Regions from separate parts of the Brachybacterium sp. SW0106-09 genome, predicted to be linked through region 3. Evidence: riboswitches for the same ligand, from Rfam matches in the RefSeq annotation. Region 3 holds a riboswitch; each other region holds the start of a gene.

Region 1 (4,202 bases), on a different contig from region 3:
TGACCCCGGCCACCCGCGAGAAGGCGCTCGCGAAGCTCGAGAGGTTCACCCCGAAGATCGGGTACCCGGAGAAGTGGCGCGACTACGACGGCCTCGAGCTCGTCCCCGGCGACCTCGTCGCGTCCGTCCGCGCCTCCCGTCGTTTCGAGGCGGACTTCGAGTTCTCGAAGGTCGGCGGGCCGATGGACGAGACCGAGTGGCACATGACCCCGCAGACGGTCAACGCCTACTACAACCCCGGCCGGAACGAGATCGTCTTCCCCGCCGCGATCCTCCAGCCCCCGTTCTTCGACGCGGAGGCCGACGACGCCGTGAACTTCGGCGGGATCGGCGCGGTGATCGGCCACGAGGTCGGCCACGGCTTCGACGACCAGGGCTCGAAGTACGACGGGGACGGCAACCTCGTCTCCTGGTGGACGGCGGAGGATCGCGAGGCCTTCGACGCCCGCGCCGCCCGTCTCATCGCGCAGTACTCGGAGCTCTCCCCGCGCGAGCTCGACGACTCCCACCGCGTCAACGGCGCCCTCACCATCGGCGAGAACATCGGCGACCTCGGCGGGCTCTCCATCGCGGTCAAGGCCTATCTCGCCAGCCGCTCCGAGGAGCAGGCCGCGGCCGAGCTCGACGGGCTCACCGGCCTGCAGCGCGTGTTCTGGTCCTGGGCGACCGTGTGGCGGGGCCGGAACCGGCCCCAGGAGGCGATCCGCCGCCTGGCCGTGGACCTCCACGCGCCGATGGAGTTCCGCTGCAACACGGTCGCCGGGCACCTCGACGAGTTCCATGAGGCCTTCGACGTGCGCGAGGGCGATGGCATGTACCGCGCTCCCGAGGAGCGGGTGAGCATCTGGTGAGGCCCGATGCGCCCTTCCACGTCGGGCGGACGGTGCCCTCCTCCGTGGGCTGGACCCGCGTCGTCGTCACCGTGGTGGCGGGCCTGATCGTGTCGGGCCTGCTGCTGCAGCGCGGATCGGCTCCGGGTGCGATCGCGGTGCTCGCCGCCTTCGCGCTGCTGGCGCTGTGGACGTGGATGGGCCAGGCCACCCGCTTCGTGGTCGACGAGCACGGGGTCACCGTCAGCCTCGGCGGCTTCCTCCCCCGCCGGGTCTGGCCGATCGAGGACTTCCGCACCGTGCAGCTGCGGGAGATTCCCACCGGCACCGTGGGCGTCGCCCTCGGCGGCTACGGCTGGCGGCGCGGGAGGGCGATGACCCCGAAGCCCGAGGAGCTCACCCCCGTCGGCCGGCGGAAGATCTTCACCCTCGCCGAGCAGCAGCGACCCTATCGGATGCTGGTCACCCGGCCGGGCACGAGCGTGGAGATCATCGGGACGAAGGACACCTGCTACATCCTCTCCCCCGTCGACCCCCAGGCGGCCGCCGATGCGATCGACCAGGCCATCCGTGCCCGCCGCTGAGCGTGCTCCTGGGCTAGACTGTCTGCTCGTCATCCACTGACAGGGGAGCACCGTCCGGTGCTGAGAGTGCGCCGACGGCGCAGACCCTCGAACCTGATCCGGCTCGCACCGGCGTAGGGAGTCGGGATTTCCGTGGAGCACCGCCGGTGCTCCGCGCCCCTTCCAGGACCTGGGAGGAGACGTGATGACCCGTTATCGCACCGTCGATCTGCTGGTGACCGTGCTGATCGGGGCGGCCTTCGGGGTCGCCTTCCTCGGCTACGGCCAGCTCTACACCCTGATCGGCCCGCTGACCGCGGCGTTCAAGCCTGCCGAGGGGCTGCTGGCGGGGATCTGGTTCCTGCCGGCCGTGCTCGCCGCGCTGCTGGTGCGCAAGCCCGGCGCCGCCCTGCTCGCGGAGATGGTCGCCGCCGTGCTCTCGATGCTGCTGGGCAGCCAGTGGGGCTGGGGCACCGCCGTGTCCGGTCTCATGCAGGGCGGTGGAGTCGAGCTCGCCTTCCTGCTCACCCGCTACCGGCGCTTCACCCTGCCCGTGGCGGTGCTCGGCGGCGTGCTCTCTGCCTTGCTCGAATGGGGATGGGAGAAGGTCGCCTACTACCAGGAGATGAGCTGGGCCTTCTCCGGCACGATGCTCGCCTTCTTCCTGCTCTCGGGGGCGCTGCTGTGCGGGGTGCTGGGCTGGGCGGCGAGCCGGGCGCTGATCGCGACCGGCGCGGTGGACTCCCTGGCCTCCGGCCGGGAGGCGGCCCGCGCGGTGGAGGCCTGAGCACCGGGACCGTCCCGGCGGCGCCCGTGCACGTCGACCGGCTGCGCTGGCGGCCGCTCAGCCGGCGCGAGCCGACCATCGAGGGGCTCGACGTCGAGATCCCGCCCGGGCAGCGAGTGCTGCTGGCCGGGGCGAGCGGCAGTGGGAAGTCGACCGTGCTGCGGGCGCTGGCCGGGCTGCTGGACCCCGAGGACGGGGACGGCGAGGGGCTCGTCCCCGCGCCCAGCCGGCCCGGGGAGCGGGGCCTGCTGCTGCAGAACCCGGTGCACGCCCTCGTCGGCGCGACCGTCGCCCGCGACGCCGCCTTCGGACCGGAGAACGCGGGACTGCCCCGGCCGGAGCTCACCGAGCGCGCCGCCCGGGCGCTCGAGGCAGCGCGAGTCGACCTCGACCCCGAACGGGCGCCGCTGGACGCCTCGGGCGGCCAGCAGCAGCGGATCGCGCTGGCCGGCGCGCTGGCCCTGCGCCCCGACCTGCTGCTCCTGGATGAGCCGACCTCCATGCTCGATGCCCCGACGGCCGAGGAGGTGCGCCGGGCGATCCTCGCGGTCACGGGCCGCCGCACCCTCGTCGTCGCCGAGCACCGGATCGGGCCCTGGCTGCCGCACGTGGACCGGCTGATCGTGCTCGGCTCCCGCGCCCGGGTGCTCGCCGACGGGCATCCGGACCAGCTCCTCTCCCACCGTCGCGAGGTGCTGATCGAGGCGGGAGTGCTCGAGGAGGAGGCCGCCGCCGAGGAGGCACCGGGCCCTGTCGGGCCCGGCGAGACCGTCGCCGCGCTGCGCGGCGTCACCGTGCCCGCCCGGGGACTCACCGCACCGCAGGACCTCGAGCTGCGCGCTGGGCGGCTGACCGCGCTGACCGGCCCGTCCGGTGCGGGCAAGACCTCCCTCCTGCGCGTCCTCGTCGGCGCGACGGAGCCGGGAGCGGGCGCCGTGTCCCGCCCCGAGCCCTCCCAAATCGCCCTCGTCCCCCAGGACCCCGAGCACTCCTTCGTCGCGACGACCGTGCGGGAGGAGGTCCTCGCCTCCCCCTGGGCCACGGACGAGGACCTCGCGGACGAGCTCCTTCAGCGGGCGGGCCTGGCCCCGCTCGCCGGCGCCCACCCCCACCGCCTCTCCGGCGGCGAACAGCGCCGTCTCGCGATCGTCGCGGCCCTCGCCCAGCGGCCCGGCCTGCTCGTGCTCGACGAGCCGACCGTGGGCCTGGACGCCCGGCGGCGCCGCGAGGTGCTGGAGCTGCTGCGCGAGGCGAGGGCCCGCGGCACGGCGGTGCTCGCCGCGAGCCACGACGAGCTCCTCGTCGCCGCGGCCGACGCGCGCCACGACCTGCCCGCCCCGGCACCGGACGCGGTCCCCACGCCCGCGCCCCGCCGGGTCCCGGCCGACGCGCTGAACCCGCTGACGCTGAGCCTGATCGGGATCCTCGCCGCGATCGGCTCCTTCGCCGTGCAGAGCTGGCAGGGCGGGCTGCTCGCCCTCGCCCCGACCGTGCTGCTCGCCCCGCTGGCGGTGCGGAGCCTGCGCGGCGCGGCCCTGCGCCTGCTCCCGATCGTGCTCTCCGCGGCGGGGCTCGCCTGGACCACGGCGCTGCTGGGCGAGGCGCCGGCGCTGTCCGGGGAGGCATGGCTCGTCGGCCTCAAGGAGGCCGCGCGGATCACCGCCTTCGTCGCCCCCGGGGTGCTGGCCCTCGCCTCCGTGCGCCCCACCCCGCTCGGGGACGCGCTCGGCCAGCGCCTGCACCTGCCCGGACGGCCCGTCGCCGCCTCCGTGATCGCGCTGGTGCGGGTAGGGCATCTGGGCCGGCAGTGGGCTGCGATCCTCGAGGCACGCACTCGCCGCGGCCTCGGCGGTCCCCGCTCCCCCCGGGTGCTCGCGGGCGCCACCCTCGCCCTGCTCGTGGACACGCTGCGCGGCGCCGAGCAGCAGGCCCTGGCGATGGACTCCCGCGGCTTCGCGACCGCGACGCACCGCACCTGGGCGGCGCCGAGCCCCGTCGGACCCGCGGACCTGCTGGGGGTCC
Region 2 (4,202 bases), on a different contig from region 3:
CCGCTCCCGCGGCGTGCGCCTCAGCGGACACGGCGCTCGGGGATCCGTGCCGCGCCCGCGGCACCGATCGCGAAGTCGGCGAGCACGCCGGTGCGCTCGAGCGCGCGGACGATCACCCGGGCCAGCAGACCGCCGAGCACGATCCCGGACAGCACCTGCACGCCGAGCCGGAGCGCGAGCAGGTCCTGGCCGTACCAGCCCATCCGGTACGCGGTCCAGAAGAACACCAGCCCCGCGCCGAGCGCACCGGAGGCGGCGAACACGCCCCAGCCGAAGCGGCGGTAGCGGGTCAGGGCGAAGGGCAGCTCGGAGCCGATCCCCTGCAGCGCCGCGGAGAGCAGCAGCAGGGGGCCGACGGGGCTGCCGAGGAAGACCACCTCGATGACCGCGGCGAGCATCTCGGCGAGGATCCCCACACCCGGTCGGCGCAGGATCGCGATCGCGACCGGCGCCACCAGCAGCCAGGAGCCGAACACGAGGTGCTGGGCGAGGTCCCCGGCCGGGCCCATCGCGATCGCCAGGCCGTTCCAGGCTTGCACGAACACCCAGTACAGGAAGCCGAACACGACGCCGAGCACCACCACGAGCACGAGCTCGCGCAGGCTCAGCGGGGTGTGGCGACGGGACGTGCCGGCAGGGGCGGTCGCGCCGGCGTCGGCAGGCGCCGCGGCGGGCGCTGCGGAGTCGTTCGCGGGCGCGGCGGTGCCGTGCTCCTCGGTCATCGCGCCTCCTCCCGGCCCTCGTCGCCGGCGGCCGGTGCGTCGGCGCCCGGTGCGTCGGCGCCCGCCGCGAGCTCCCGCACCTCGTGCGAGGGGCTGTTCAGCGAGAGCGTCAGGTGGCTGGTGACGTGCTGGACGCCGCGGCCGACGAGCAGCCAGCCGGCGAGCGCGGTGGCGATCACGTCGCCGGCGTCGCCCTCGAGCCGGGTGACGAAGTGCTCGGAGCCGCAGAAGGTGCCGAGCTCCTTCGTATGGTCGATCGCGGCGTGGATGTCGCGCATGTGGTCGGGGGCGGTGCCGTCGACGGCGACCTCGTCGGCCAGCGGGTACAGCGCCCACTCGGCGCTCGCGAAGCGTCCGGTGCTCCGCGGCTGCGGCACCTCGGTCGCGCGGGGGCCCGCGCCGCCGGGCAGCTCGCATTCCACCTCGCCGGGGCAGCCGCGCGAGAGGAGCACGGAGAGGGTCGCGTGGTGGCCGGTGCGGGCGAGCGCCTCGGCCAGGTCGATCAGGACGCGCTGGAGGTGGGCCTCGTGGCCGCCGAGATAGGTCGAGACGTCCCCGGTCTCGTGCACGAGGCCGGTGAGGTCCAGCCGGGAGAGGACGCCTTCGAGGATCCGGGCGTAGTCCTCGCTCATCACGGCGGCGGTGACGCGGGCGCCGACCCCGAAGCCGAGCGGGGTCGCGGCCGGGCCGCCGGAGGGGGCGGGCGCGGTGGGGGCGGTGGGCGATGAGGTCACGGTCCATGCCTTTCGTACGGGCACGGGCGCGCGGCGACGATCGCTCGGCGGAGCTCCCTGCGCCGGCATGATCCGGATCAGGTTCTACGGTCGGAGTTCGAGTACTCCCTCTCAGCCCGGCCTACCGGACTCCCGTGCACGCCCCGCACCATACCGGTCCGGTCCGGCGCACGCTCCTCGTGTCCGGCGCTGCGTTCAGCGGGTCGTCGGCGGGTCCTCGACGAGGGGGACGAAGACGTAGGCGCCGTGCTCGCTCGCGGCGACCTCCTCGCCGCGGCGCTCCAGGCGCAGCATCCGCTCGCGCACGGGGATCACCATCACGCCGCCGTCCGCGAGCTGCGCGATCAGGCTCCGCGGCACGGCGTCGGCCTGCGCGGAGACGAGGATCCGGTCGTACGGCGCGCCCTCCGGCGCGCCGAGCACGCCGGGGTGCGCGAGTCGGATCTCGGCACTCGCCGTCCCCGCGTCCGCTGTCCCGGCGAGCGCGGCCCGGGCCGGGCTGATCAGCTCGGCGCGCCGCTCGACGCCGATCACCCTCCCCTCCGGTCCGCACAGCCGGGCGAGCAGCGCCGTCGTCCATCCCGATCCCGCGCCGAGGTCGAGCACTCGCTGCCCCGGTCGCACGTCGAGCAGGGCGAGCATGTTCCGCACCGTCGTGGGCTGGGAGTTCGTCTGGCCGTGACCGATCGGCAGGGGCCGGTCCTCGCCGGCGAGCCGCCGCAGCTCCTCGGGGAGGAACCGTTGCCGGTCGGTCGCCGCGAGCGCCTCCTCGAGGCGGCGCTCGCTCTCGGCCCGGTGCGACATGGCGCCGTCAGCTCCCGGCGACCTCGACGACGCCGTCCTCCGGCCAGTCCCGCACCTCGGTGCCCTCGGGGGCGAGGTTCGTGGCCTGGCGCAGGTAGATCGGTCGTCCGAGGTCGCTCGCGACCGCGTCGTGGACGGGCAGGGCGAGCCGCGGGCCGACGGCGCGGAGGAACTCGATGGTCTCGGACATCTTCGACCAGGGCGCGGTGACGGCGAAGGCGAGGACGTCGATGCCGTGGAACTCGGGGACCGGCTCGAGGGAGTCCCCGGTGATGCCGAGCCGCGGCCCGTCCCCGGCGGACAGGACGATCCCGCAGTTCCCGATCCGCGGGATGTCGGGGTGGATGATGGCGTGGCGTCCGCCGACGGCCTCGAGCCGCAGCGACGGGTGGTCGCCGACGGGCGTGAAGCGGTGCGCCTCCCCCGCCGCGAGCGGGATCACCCGCTCCTGCGCGACGAGGGGCCCGCCGCTCCCCTCGTCGCCGCCGTCGGAGGCATCGGCGGCGGTGAGCACCCGGGCGGTCTCCGGCTCGGCGATCACCTCGGCGTCGGACGCGGCGGCGAGCACCTCGCCCAGCAGCGCGGGGTCGACGTGGTCGGGGTGCTGATGGGTGATCACCACGGCGTCGAGGCTCGAGAGCTCCTCGGCGCCCAGGCCCCGCACCGCATCGGCGCTGAAGCCGCCCGGATCCACGAGCAGGCGTCGCCCGGCGGTCTCCACGAGCAGGCAGGAATGGACGAGGTGGCGGATCTTCATCGGGTCCTCCCGGGGGTCGAGGTCGCGTGCCTCGAACCTAGTCCCCGTCGGCCGGGACGTGCCAGGGCCGCGGGGGCGTCCGGTCGGGAGGACACCGCCGTGGGCGCCCCGTCGGCACGGCCGCGTTCCTCGGTACGATGGGGCCCTCGGGCCGCGCCCGAGCACCAGCCCCCGGCACGCCGCCGCGCGCGCCACACGTCCCCTCAGGAGTGCCCCCATGCCACGTGTCGTGGTCCACGTCATGCCGAAGCCGGAGATCCTCGACCCGCAGGGCAAGGCGGTCGCCGCCGCGCTGCCCCGCCTGGGCTTCGAGGGCATCGCCTCGGTGCGCCAGGGCAAGCGGTTCGAGCTCGAGGTCGAGGGCGAGGTCACCGACGAGGTGCTCGCCTCCCTGCGCGAGGCCGCCGAGACCCTGCTGTCGAACCCGGTGATCGAGGACGTCGTCTCGATCGACGTGGAGGACCCCTCCGCGAAGGGCGCGGCCTGATGCGCATCGGTGTGGTGACCTTCCCCGGCACGCTCGACGACCGCGACGCGCTGCGCGCCGTGCGGCTCGGCGGCGCCGAGCCGGTCGCGCTGTGGCACGGCGACGATTCGCTGCACGAGGTCGACGCGGTCGTGCTGCCCGGCGGCTTCTCCTACGGCGACTACCTGCGGGCCGGGGCGATCAGCCGCTTCGCCCCCGTGATGGACAAGGTGGTCGACGCCGCGAACGGCGGCATGCCCGTCCTCGGCATCTGCAACGGCTTCCAGATCCTCTGCGAGACGCATCTGCTGCCCGGCGCGATGATCAAAAACGCGCACCGTGCGTTCATCTGCCGCGACCAGCCGCTGGCCGTGGAGAACAACCGCACCGCCTGGACCTCCGGCTACGAGGCCGGCCAGGTCATCCGGGTCCCGCTGAAGAACCAGGACGGCCAGTACGTGGCCGACGAGCGCACCCTGGCCCAGCTCGAGGACGAGGGCCGTGTGGTCTTCCGCTACGCCGCCGGCGCCACTCACGGCCCGGCCGGCTTCGAGCAGAACCCCAACGGCTCGCGCCACGACATCGCGGGCGTCACCAACGCCGCGGGCAACGTCGTGGGCCTCATGCCGCACCCGGAGCACGCGGTCGAGCCCGGCTTCGGGCCCGACGAGCCCGGCGCGGGCACCCGCACCGGCACCGACGGACTGACCATGTTCAGC
Region 3 (4,202 bases):
TCGGTGGCGCCGCCCTCGCCCGGGGTGCCGCGCAGGCACTCCTCGATGTGGTCGCACTCGGAGGCCCAGGAGGTGGGGCGCGTGCATCCGGGGACGGCGCACTGTCCGTTGCGGAGCCGGAGGTGCTCGAGCATCGCGGGGGTGGGGATGACGCGGTCGGCCGGGAGCGGGAGGAAGGCGCCGCTGCTCGCGCTGGTGAGGACGCGGTGCCAGACGGTGCAGCTGCCGGCGAGGGAACGCGCCATCGAGGGCGGCAGCGGGGTGACGCCGTCGAGCATGCCGGGCTGGTCGGAAGCGCCGAGCAGGGTCAGCACGGGCACCGTGACGTTGAGGCGGAACCGCTCGGCGGGGACGGCGACCCCGTCGACGTCGAGTTCGGCGGTACCGATCAGGGCGTAGCGCAGCCGGGTGAGCGGAAGGGCCCTGCCGGTCTCGAGGACGACGCCGTCGGGGTCGTGCGGGATCGGTGTGCCGTCGCGGAGCGCCGCACGCTGCGCCGCCTGGACGGCGCGGGCGGACTCGTCGACTGACTTCCACCGGGCGAGGATCTCGGGGATCGGGCCCGTGATCCGCAGGGTCCCGGTGCCGGCCTCCGCGCCGGGAAGCAGCTCGACGGTGCGCTCGAGCGCGGCGACGGGATCGGGACGGCTCTCGCGCTCGGCGAGATGCTCGATGAGGGCGCGCAGGAGCGTGAAGAATCGTTCCGGGCTGATATCCGTGGACCATGTCGAGATCACGGCATCGAGATCCCTCCTGGAGGATTCGGAGAGCTTCTGCGAGGTCTTCAGCATCTTCTGGAACCACGCCGACGGCATGCTCCCGGATTCAAGGTTCTCGAGGGTGCGCGGGAAATGGTTCACGGCCTGGTATGCGTCGCGCAGTCGCCAGCTCGCGGCACTGCGAGTGACCCGGAGGCCGAGTGCGGCGCGGAGCGTCTCGACCTCGTCGAGCTCGCAGGCGTCCTCGTACTCGCCCTCGAACTCGTGCAGGGCGGCGAGGGCGCGGTACTGCGCCGCGAGCGCGAGGGCAGTGGCGCGCTCCGCATCCCACACGCGCTGCGCGGCCTCGCTCAGGGCGGGGTCGTCGGCGCAGCCGCCGAGATCGGGCAGCGCGTCACGAGTACGAGCCTGGCGTGCGCCGACCCGGCGGAAACGTGCAGGAAGCGACGCGATCAGGGCATCGTCGACGGGGTCCGGGGAGGTGGCGGCAGGAACCGACGGCGATGCCGTCACCACCGGCGAGGAGGCGGGAACCGAGGGCAGGGAGACCTCCCACGCGGAGGTATCTGGGGCGGCGGCATCCGACCGCTCGGAACGCACCGCGTCGCGTGCGCCGTCGGCGATCTCATCGCCCGGCGAATGCTCCGGCTGCGTGATGCCCATCGGCCCCTCCTCCCCGTCCGCGTCGGCGATGCGTCGATGCACCGCCCTTCTCGATCCGACCCCTTCAGACTAGGGACCGACACCGACAGAAGAAAGGCCCACAGAGAATATGTGGATAACTTTCTGATCGAGTGGCGGATCTCGAGCGCAATGCGGCTCTCGATCCTCACCTTTCCTCCACAGCTCCTCGTTTTCCACAATGCCATCCACAGATTTCCGAGGGGCCGCCTCGTCTGTCGGACCCCTGCGGTAGAGGGGCATCGGCTCCGGACATCCCGGCCCCTTCCCCGCCGCCTGGCCTACACTCGGCCGCTGGACACGGGGTGCGCCCGAGGCGCTGAGATCACACCCGTGGAACCTGATCTAGTTCGTACTAGCGAAGGGATGTCCGCATGAGCTCGGATCCTTGCACCCTCTTTCCCGCTGCCCTCCCCCGCGCCGCCGCGCCCGATCGGCCCGCCACCCGCCGGCCCGCGTCCGGCCATCCCGCAACGGGCCATCCCGCACCCGACCGCCCCGCGCCGTCGGCCCCGCGAGTGCTCTCGATCGCGGGCACCGACCCGACGGGCGGCGCCGGCACCGCGGCGGACCTCAAATCGATCACCGCCGCGGGCGGCTTCGGCATGGCGGCGGTCACCGCGGTCGTCGCACAGAACACCCACGGCGTGAGCGACATCCACGTCCCTCCCGCGCAGTTCCTCGCCGCGCAGCTCCGCGCGGTCTGCGACGACGTCGAGCTCGAGGCGGTCAAGACCGGCATGCTCGGCACCGCCGAGATCATCGAGGCCGTCCGGACCTGGCTCTCCGCCCATCCGCCGCGGGTGCTCGTCGTCGACCCGGTGATGGTCGCGACCAGCGGCGACAGGCTGCTGGAGCCCGAGGCGGAGCAGGCGATGATCCGCTTCTGCTCCCTCGCCACCGTGGTCACCCCGAACATCGACGAGCTCGCCGTCCTCACCGGCGAGCCCCGCGCGCACGACGAGGACGAGGCCCTCACCCAGGCCGCCCGCTGGTCGGAGGCGACCGGCGTCGCGGTCGTGGTGAAGACCGGGCACCTCGACAGCCGCGAGGTCACCAACACCTGGATCGGGACCGACGGTACCCGCCACCCCGTGCACTCGACGCGGGTGGACACGACGAGCACGCACGGCACCGGCTGCTCCCTCGCGGCGGCGCTCGCGACCCGGCTCGGCGCCGGCGAGGACCCGGCCACGGCGCTCGCCTGGGTCACCGACTGGCTGCACGAGGCGATCCTGCACGGCGCAGAGCTGCAGGTCGGGAGCGGGAACGGCCCCGTCGACCACGCCCACCGGGCACGGCGGCTCGCGGCGGCGGGATCGGCCGCGCCGTGGGTCGCCGGCGGCGCGGTGCCGGACCGGTGGGAGCAGCCGGCCCAGCTCGCCGCCCGAGCGACGGCCGACGGCCCGACGGGTCCTGCCGCCTCGGTCCCGCCCGTCGGCCCGTGGACCGAGGCGCTGTGGGCGGCCGGGGCGCCGCTCGCCGGCGCGATCGAGGGCTCCGGCTTCGTGGCGGCGCTCGTGGACGGGAGCCTGCCCGAGGGGCAGTTCTCCTTCTATCTCGCGCAGGACTCTCACTACCTGCAGCGCTACTCCCGCGCCCTCGCGACCCTCGCCGCGACCTCGGAGGACCCTGCCGCGCGGGAGTTCTGGTCGGACTCCTCCCGGCACTGCGTGGATACCGAGCTCGAGCTCCACCGCGGCTGGCTCGCGACCCGTCCTGACGCGGCGGAGGTGGCCGTCAGCCCGGTGACCAGTTCATACACCGACTTCCTGCTCGCCCGGGCGCTCGGGGACCCGACGGCCGTCGGAGCGGCCGCGGCGCTGCCCTGCTTCTGGCTGTACGCGCAGGTCGGGGCGAGCCTGCCCGAGGTACCGGACGAGCACCCCTACGCGGGGTGGCTCCTGACCTACCGCGACCCCACCTTCGTGGAGGGGGTGCGCGGGGCGCTCGGCGTCGTCGAGCGCGAGCTCGAGACCGCCGATCCCGCCGTGCGGGCGGAGGCGGCGCGCGCCTTCCTCCTCACCTGCCGTCACGAGCTGGAGTTCTTCGAACAGGCACGACGTGTGGACGCCGCCGCCGTCTCCCCGGCTCCGACGCTCACCGGGGCGACTCGATGACCGCCGCCTCGATCGCCGCGACCGGCACCCGCGCCCTGCCGCCCGAGGGCCGGGCCGCGCTGCGCGCCGGCGTGGTCGGGAACTTCATCGACAACATCCATGTGTTCCTGCCGGTCACGGCGCTGGCGCCGGCGATGCTCGTGATCGCGGGCCCGTCGGCGACCGCGTCGGCGGCGGCGCTGATCATCGTCGCGATGCTGCTGGGCCGGCCCGTCGGCGGGGTGGTGTTCGGGCGGATCGCGGACCGCATGGGACGCACCCGCACCACCCGCCTCGCCATCGCGGGCACCGCGGCGTGCGCGCTCGCGATCGCCCTCGTCCCCACCCATCAGATGCTCGGCCCGGGCACGGTCGCGCTGATCCTGGCGCTGCGCTTCCTCGGCGGGATCTTCGTGGCCGGCGAGTACTCGGCCGCGATCCCGCTGGCGATGGAGTGGTCGAGGCCGCGGCGGCGCGGACTGATGAGCGGGCTGATCCTCTCGATGGCGCCGTGGGCGCAGGCCACGATCGCCTTCGCCGTCGCGGCGCTGCTGGCGGCCCTCGGGCCGGAGCAGTACGCGGCCTGGGGCTGGCGGGCGCTGTTCGTCGCGGGCGCGGCGCTGTCGATCGGGATGATGCTCTACTACCGGCGGCACGTGGTCGATGCGCCGCAGGCCCGGCGAGCACCGGCGTCCGCCACCCC
Region 4 (4,202 bases), on a different contig from region 3:
GGGTATCAGGGACAGGTGCACGTGCCCGTGACTGAACCTCCTTGGACGGACTCGGACTGTCGAGTCCGGAGAGGTGCTCCGCGGGGAAGCATGCGCGGTAGCGGTTCCGGAAGGGTAGCGCGGGCAGGGTTGGGCGGTCGGGGATCAGGGTGTTGCTCTTGAGATCGCTGTAGAGAGTGGCGAGAGGGCCAGACCAGTAGTCAGCGGTCTTCGCGTCGAGAGCACCTGGCTGGCCGCTGCGGCGGGACAAGGCGGTTTTCGCGGCGGCGGCTCGGTTGCCTTCGTGGGATTGCTGGTCGAGGAGGGTCAGCGCGCTGTTGGAGAGGACGTAGGGAAGCGCGTCGATGCCGATGGGTACCCCGTTTGGAGGGGTGAGCTGGTAAGTGAAGTCTCCGCTTCAAGGCGGCTGCCAGCTCAGCGGTCTGCCGAGTCGCAGGGGGCTGGAGTGGTCGAGGATCCGGAAGGCGGCCTCGAACAGCTCCATCTGCTCGGCGTCGAGCTCCTCGCGCCGTTGCCTCCATTTGGCGTGATGATCGGCGGGGACGGCGAGGGGACGCGGGGCGAAGTAGGCTTCGCCGCCGGTGAAGAGCTCCCAGAACCGCCGTTGTACGGCGAGTATGGGCGTCTCGTGCCGGGGATGGGCCGAGGTCAGGGCTTGCGAGAGCAGGCGGAGGTCGTCGGCGAGGATGCGGCGGTGGCGGTAGTGGGCCCACGGCGGGTGCGCCTGAAGTTCGTCCAGGAGCTGTTCGAGTTGGCTCAGCAGGGTGGGCCAGGTTCCGTGGGCGCGTCTGGCGCGGATGCGTCGGGCGAGGGTGGAGGGGAAGGCGCGGGGGAGGCCTAGGTCGACGGTGAGGTGCGACCAAGGGCGACTGGTGCCGATCCGGGCCAGTAGAAGGGAGATCTCTGCGTGGGCCATCGGATCGGACGCATCGAGTTGGGGCAGCGAGCCGGTCCAGATCGCCTGGGGGATGTGCGCGACGGTCAGCGGGCGCCCGGTCGAAAGATGTTCGGGCAGCAGCAGGTGCCGCGAGGCGGCGCGTAATGCATGCGGTGGCAGCGGGTGTCGGGGATGGGCGGCGCCGGTGCGGAAGGCGAGTTGGCTAGTCGCGGTCAGGTGCTCGCGGTGGTGGCCGAGTTGCAGCGCTCCGAGCAGGGGATTCTTGACCGGTGGTGTCGACGCGGCCTGCAACGTGATGGGGGCTTTCGGATCGGTGGGCAGCACCAGTTGCTGGAGTCGTTCCCCGCCCTGAACCGGGTCGGTGGCTTCGATGACGATGAGGGTGTCGGCCAGCCCCGCGGCCACCGGCTCGTCATCTCGGCCCGCCACGCTGTCGTCGTCACCCCTCGGACGTCGAAAGGCCCGTCGTGTCCACCGCTCGCTCCTCCCGGTGCGCCCGCCCCGGAGGCGGACGTGCCGCAGCTCCACGAGCTGGGAGGCAGCTCGACGAGACCGGGAGCGCCCAGCGGCCGGCGGCGGGTACAGTCGGTGATCGACACGGGGTGCCCCGCCAGGGGCTGAGAGCACACCCGGAGAACCTGATCGAGTTCATGCTCGCGGAGGGATGTCGTCGATGCGCTGTGCGCTGTCGCCCTGCAGGCCACGGTCCTGCGGGCCAGGGCCGTGCTGGTCGCGAACCGGCACGCCGCCGCCCTGCACGCCGCCATCCCCTCTCCCGGTCCCCGTGTCGCCTCCCGCGCAGCGCCGCGCCCCGATCCGGCCCTGCTCCGACCGCGACACGTCCCTCCCGCTCGGCGGCGGGCGTGCTCGCATGCCCTGAAAGGACCGCACGACCATGACACCCTCCACCCCGACCACCCGCGCCTCCCGTACCGCCCCGCCGCTCTCCGAGCAGGTCGTCCTCGTCACCGGCGGCGCTCGCGGCCTCGGCCGGGCCCTCACCGAGGCGTTCCTCCGCGAGGGAGCCAGGGTCGTCATCGACCACCTCACCAGCGAGGCCGCCGCCCGGGAGATCGCCGACGCGCACCCCGGCCGGGCGATCGCCGTGCGCGCCGACGTGCGCGAGCGCGACCAGGTCGAGGCCCTGTTCGCCCGGGCCGAGGCCGAGTTCGGCGACCCCGTCGACACCGTCGTGAACAACGCCCTGGCCGGCTTCTCCTTCGACGGGGACGCCCGCGCGAAGGCGCACGAGATCGGCTACGAGGCCTTCGCGGGACAGTTCTCCGGCGCCGTGCAGGGCGCGCTGCACACCATCCAGTCCGCCCTGCCCGGCTTCGACCGCGCCGGCTCGGGACGCGTCGTCAACATCGGCACGAACCTCCTCCAGCACCCCGTCGTGCCCTACCACGACTACACCGCGGCGAAGGCGGCGCTGCTGGCCCTGACCCGCACCTTCGCCGCCGACCTCGGTCCCCGCGGCATCACGGTGAACATGGTCAGCGGCGGCCTGCTGCGCACCACCGACGCGAGCTCCGCGACCCCGGAGACGGTGTTCGACGCGATCGCCGCGAGCACCCCGCTGCGCTCTGTGACCACGCCCGCCGAGCTCGCCGACGCCGTGCTCCTCCTCGCCTCGCCCTGGGCACGGGCGATCACCGGGCAGAACCTCGTCGTCGACGGCGGGCTGGTGATGGACTGATGGTCACCCACGGCCATGCCCATGCCTCCGTGACCGGCGCCGCCCGCCGCCCGGTGCGACTGAACCTGTTCGCCCATGCCTGCGGCCACCACTCCGCGGCCTGGCGTGCGCCCGGCTCCTCGGTGGAGCGCCTCGCGGACATCACGTACTGGGAGGAGCTCGCGCGGATCGCGGAGCGGGGCCGGCTCGATGCGGTCTTCCTCGCCGACGGCCAGTCGATCGGCACGGCCGGCGTCGAGCGCGGTCCCGCCTGGATGCTCGAACCGCTCACCGCGCTCACCGCGATGGCCCGCGCCACGGAACGGGTCGGGCTGGTCACGACGGTCTCCAGCACCTTCTGGGACCCGTTCCACGCCGCCCGGCTGCTGGCGAGCCTGGACCACATCTCGCGCGGCCGGGCCGGGGTCAACGTCGTCACCTCGATGACCGACGAGGAGGCTCGCAACCACTCCATGACCGCCCTGCCGGGCCATGCGCAGCGCTACGCCACGGCGGGGGAGTTCCTCGAGGTGCTCCAGGGGCTGTGGGAGTCCTGGCCGATGGACAGCATCCTCGCCGACCCGGACGGCGCCTACGTAGACCCCGCTCTCCTGCGTCCGCCGCTGCATCGCGGGGAGGCCTTCGCCGTCGACGGGCCCTTGAACGTGCCGACCCCGCCGCAGGGCCGCCCGGTCCTCTTCCAGGCCGGGGCCTCGGAGCCCGGGCGCGCGCTCGCCGCCCGCCACGCCGAGGGGATCTACGCCGTGGCCTGGGATCTCGCCTCCGCCCGCACCTATCGCAACGACATCCGCTCCCGCGCGGCGGCGCTCGGACGCGACCCCGACGCCCTCGCCGTCATGCCGGGGCTGGTCCCCTACGTCGCCTCGACCGAGGAGGAGGCTCGACGCCGCAAGGCCGAGCTCGACGCCCTGCTGCCCGTGCAGGACTCGCTGCGCCAGCTCTCCTTCTTCGTCGGCCAGGACACGTCGGACTGGGAGCTCGACGCCCCGGTCCCGCCGCTGCCGCCGCTGGAGGAGTTCACCGGGCCGAAGGGCCGCTACGCCACGGTGCTGCGCATCCTCGAGATCGCCCGCCCGACCGTCCGCGAGCTGCTGGGGCTCCTCGCCGCAGGCGGTGGCCACGCGACCGTGATCGGCAGCCCGGAGCAGGTGGCAGACGAGATCGAGCGCTGGGTCGACGCAGGAGCGGCCGACGGCTTCAACCTCATGCCTCCCACCCTGCCGGGCGGCATCGAGGAGTTCGTCGACCAGGTGGTGCCGGTGCTCCAGCGGCGTGGGCGCTTCCGCCGCGAGTACGAGGGGACGACCCTGCGCGACCATCTCGGCCTGCCGCGGCCGCCGCAGGGAATCCCGGCGCCGACGGGGAGCTGACCGACGCTGGCGAGCGGCCGGTCGGACGGGACCGCTGAGGGAGGGGACGGGGCCTGTTCGCGGCGCCGGCCCCTCCCGCGGAAGGGGCGTCGCCCCGAGCCCTCAGAGCGAGCGCTCGGGCTCCGTCGCTCGGACCCGCCCCAGGATCGCGTCGACGAAGAGCTCCGTCACCTCCGGAGCGAGGTGCAGGTTGTAGGTCGGCTCGAACAGCTCCGCCTCGATCAGCACCCGCCCG

Evidence for each region. A riboswitch is a leader RNA that binds a small molecule or an ion and turns the genes downstream of it on or off. The one in region 3 is predicted to bind thiamine pyrophosphate.
Region 1: another riboswitch for thiamine pyrophosphate. It lies ahead of Y09_RS16070 (ECF transporter S component); the one in region 3 lies ahead of Y09_RS15040 (bifunctional hydroxymethylpyrimidine kinase/phosphomethylpyrimidine kinase).
Region 2: another riboswitch for thiamine pyrophosphate. It lies ahead of Y09_RS07035 (YkoF family thiamine/hydroxymethylpyrimidine-binding protein); the one in region 3 lies ahead of Y09_RS15040 (bifunctional hydroxymethylpyrimidine kinase/phosphomethylpyrimidine kinase).
Region 4: another riboswitch for thiamine pyrophosphate. It lies ahead of Y09_RS04965 (3-oxoacyl-ACP reductase); the one in region 3 lies ahead of Y09_RS15040 (bifunctional hydroxymethylpyrimidine kinase/phosphomethylpyrimidine kinase).

What each region holds. Positions count from the first base shown of each region.
Region 1 is NZ_BCAK01000058.1:107,021-111,222, forward strand. Features, by position in the region: gene Y09_RS16060 (M13 family metallopeptidase) at 1-851, shown strand, start outside; gene Y09_RS16065 (hypothetical protein) at 848-1,414, shown strand; TPP riboswitch at 1,446-1,551, shown strand; gene Y09_RS16070 (ECF transporter S component) at 1,599-2,180, shown strand; gene Y09_RS16075 (ATP-binding cassette domain-containing protein) at 2,207-4,202, shown strand, end outside.
Region 2 is NZ_BCAK01000013.1:7,556-11,757, forward strand. Features, by position in the region: gene Y09_RS07030 (ECF transporter S component) at 21-722, opposite strand; gene Y09_RS07035 (YkoF family thiamine/hydroxymethylpyrimidine-binding protein) at 719-1,456, opposite strand; TPP riboswitch at 1,494-1,602, opposite strand; gene Y09_RS07040 (protein-L-isoaspartate O-methyltransferase) at 1,652-2,260, opposite strand; gene Y09_RS07045 (MBL fold metallo-hydrolase) at 2,268-3,017, opposite strand; gene purS (phosphoribosylformylglycinamidine synthase subunit PurS) at 3,235-3,504, shown strand; gene purQ (phosphoribosylformylglycinamidine synthase subunit PurQ) at 3,504-4,202, shown strand, end outside.
Region 3 is NZ_BCAK01000056.1:4,103-8,304, forward strand. Features, by position in the region: gene Y09_RS15035 (HNH endonuclease signature motif containing protein) at 1-1,382, opposite strand, end outside; TPP riboswitch at 1,692-1,784, shown strand; gene Y09_RS15040 (bifunctional hydroxymethylpyrimidine kinase/phosphomethylpyrimidine kinase) at 1,775-3,520, shown strand; gene Y09_RS15045 (MFS transporter) at 3,517-4,202, shown strand, end outside.
Region 4 is NZ_BCAK01000007.1:15,927-20,128, reverse strand. Features, by position in the region: gene Y09_RS04975 (hypothetical protein) at 398-1,303, opposite strand; TPP riboswitch at 1,487-1,580, shown strand; gene Y09_RS04965 (3-oxoacyl-ACP reductase) at 1,794-2,597, shown strand; gene Y09_RS04960 (LLM class flavin-dependent oxidoreductase) at 2,597-3,967, shown strand; gene Y09_RS04955 (RimK family alpha-L-glutamate ligase) at 4,070-4,202, opposite strand, start outside.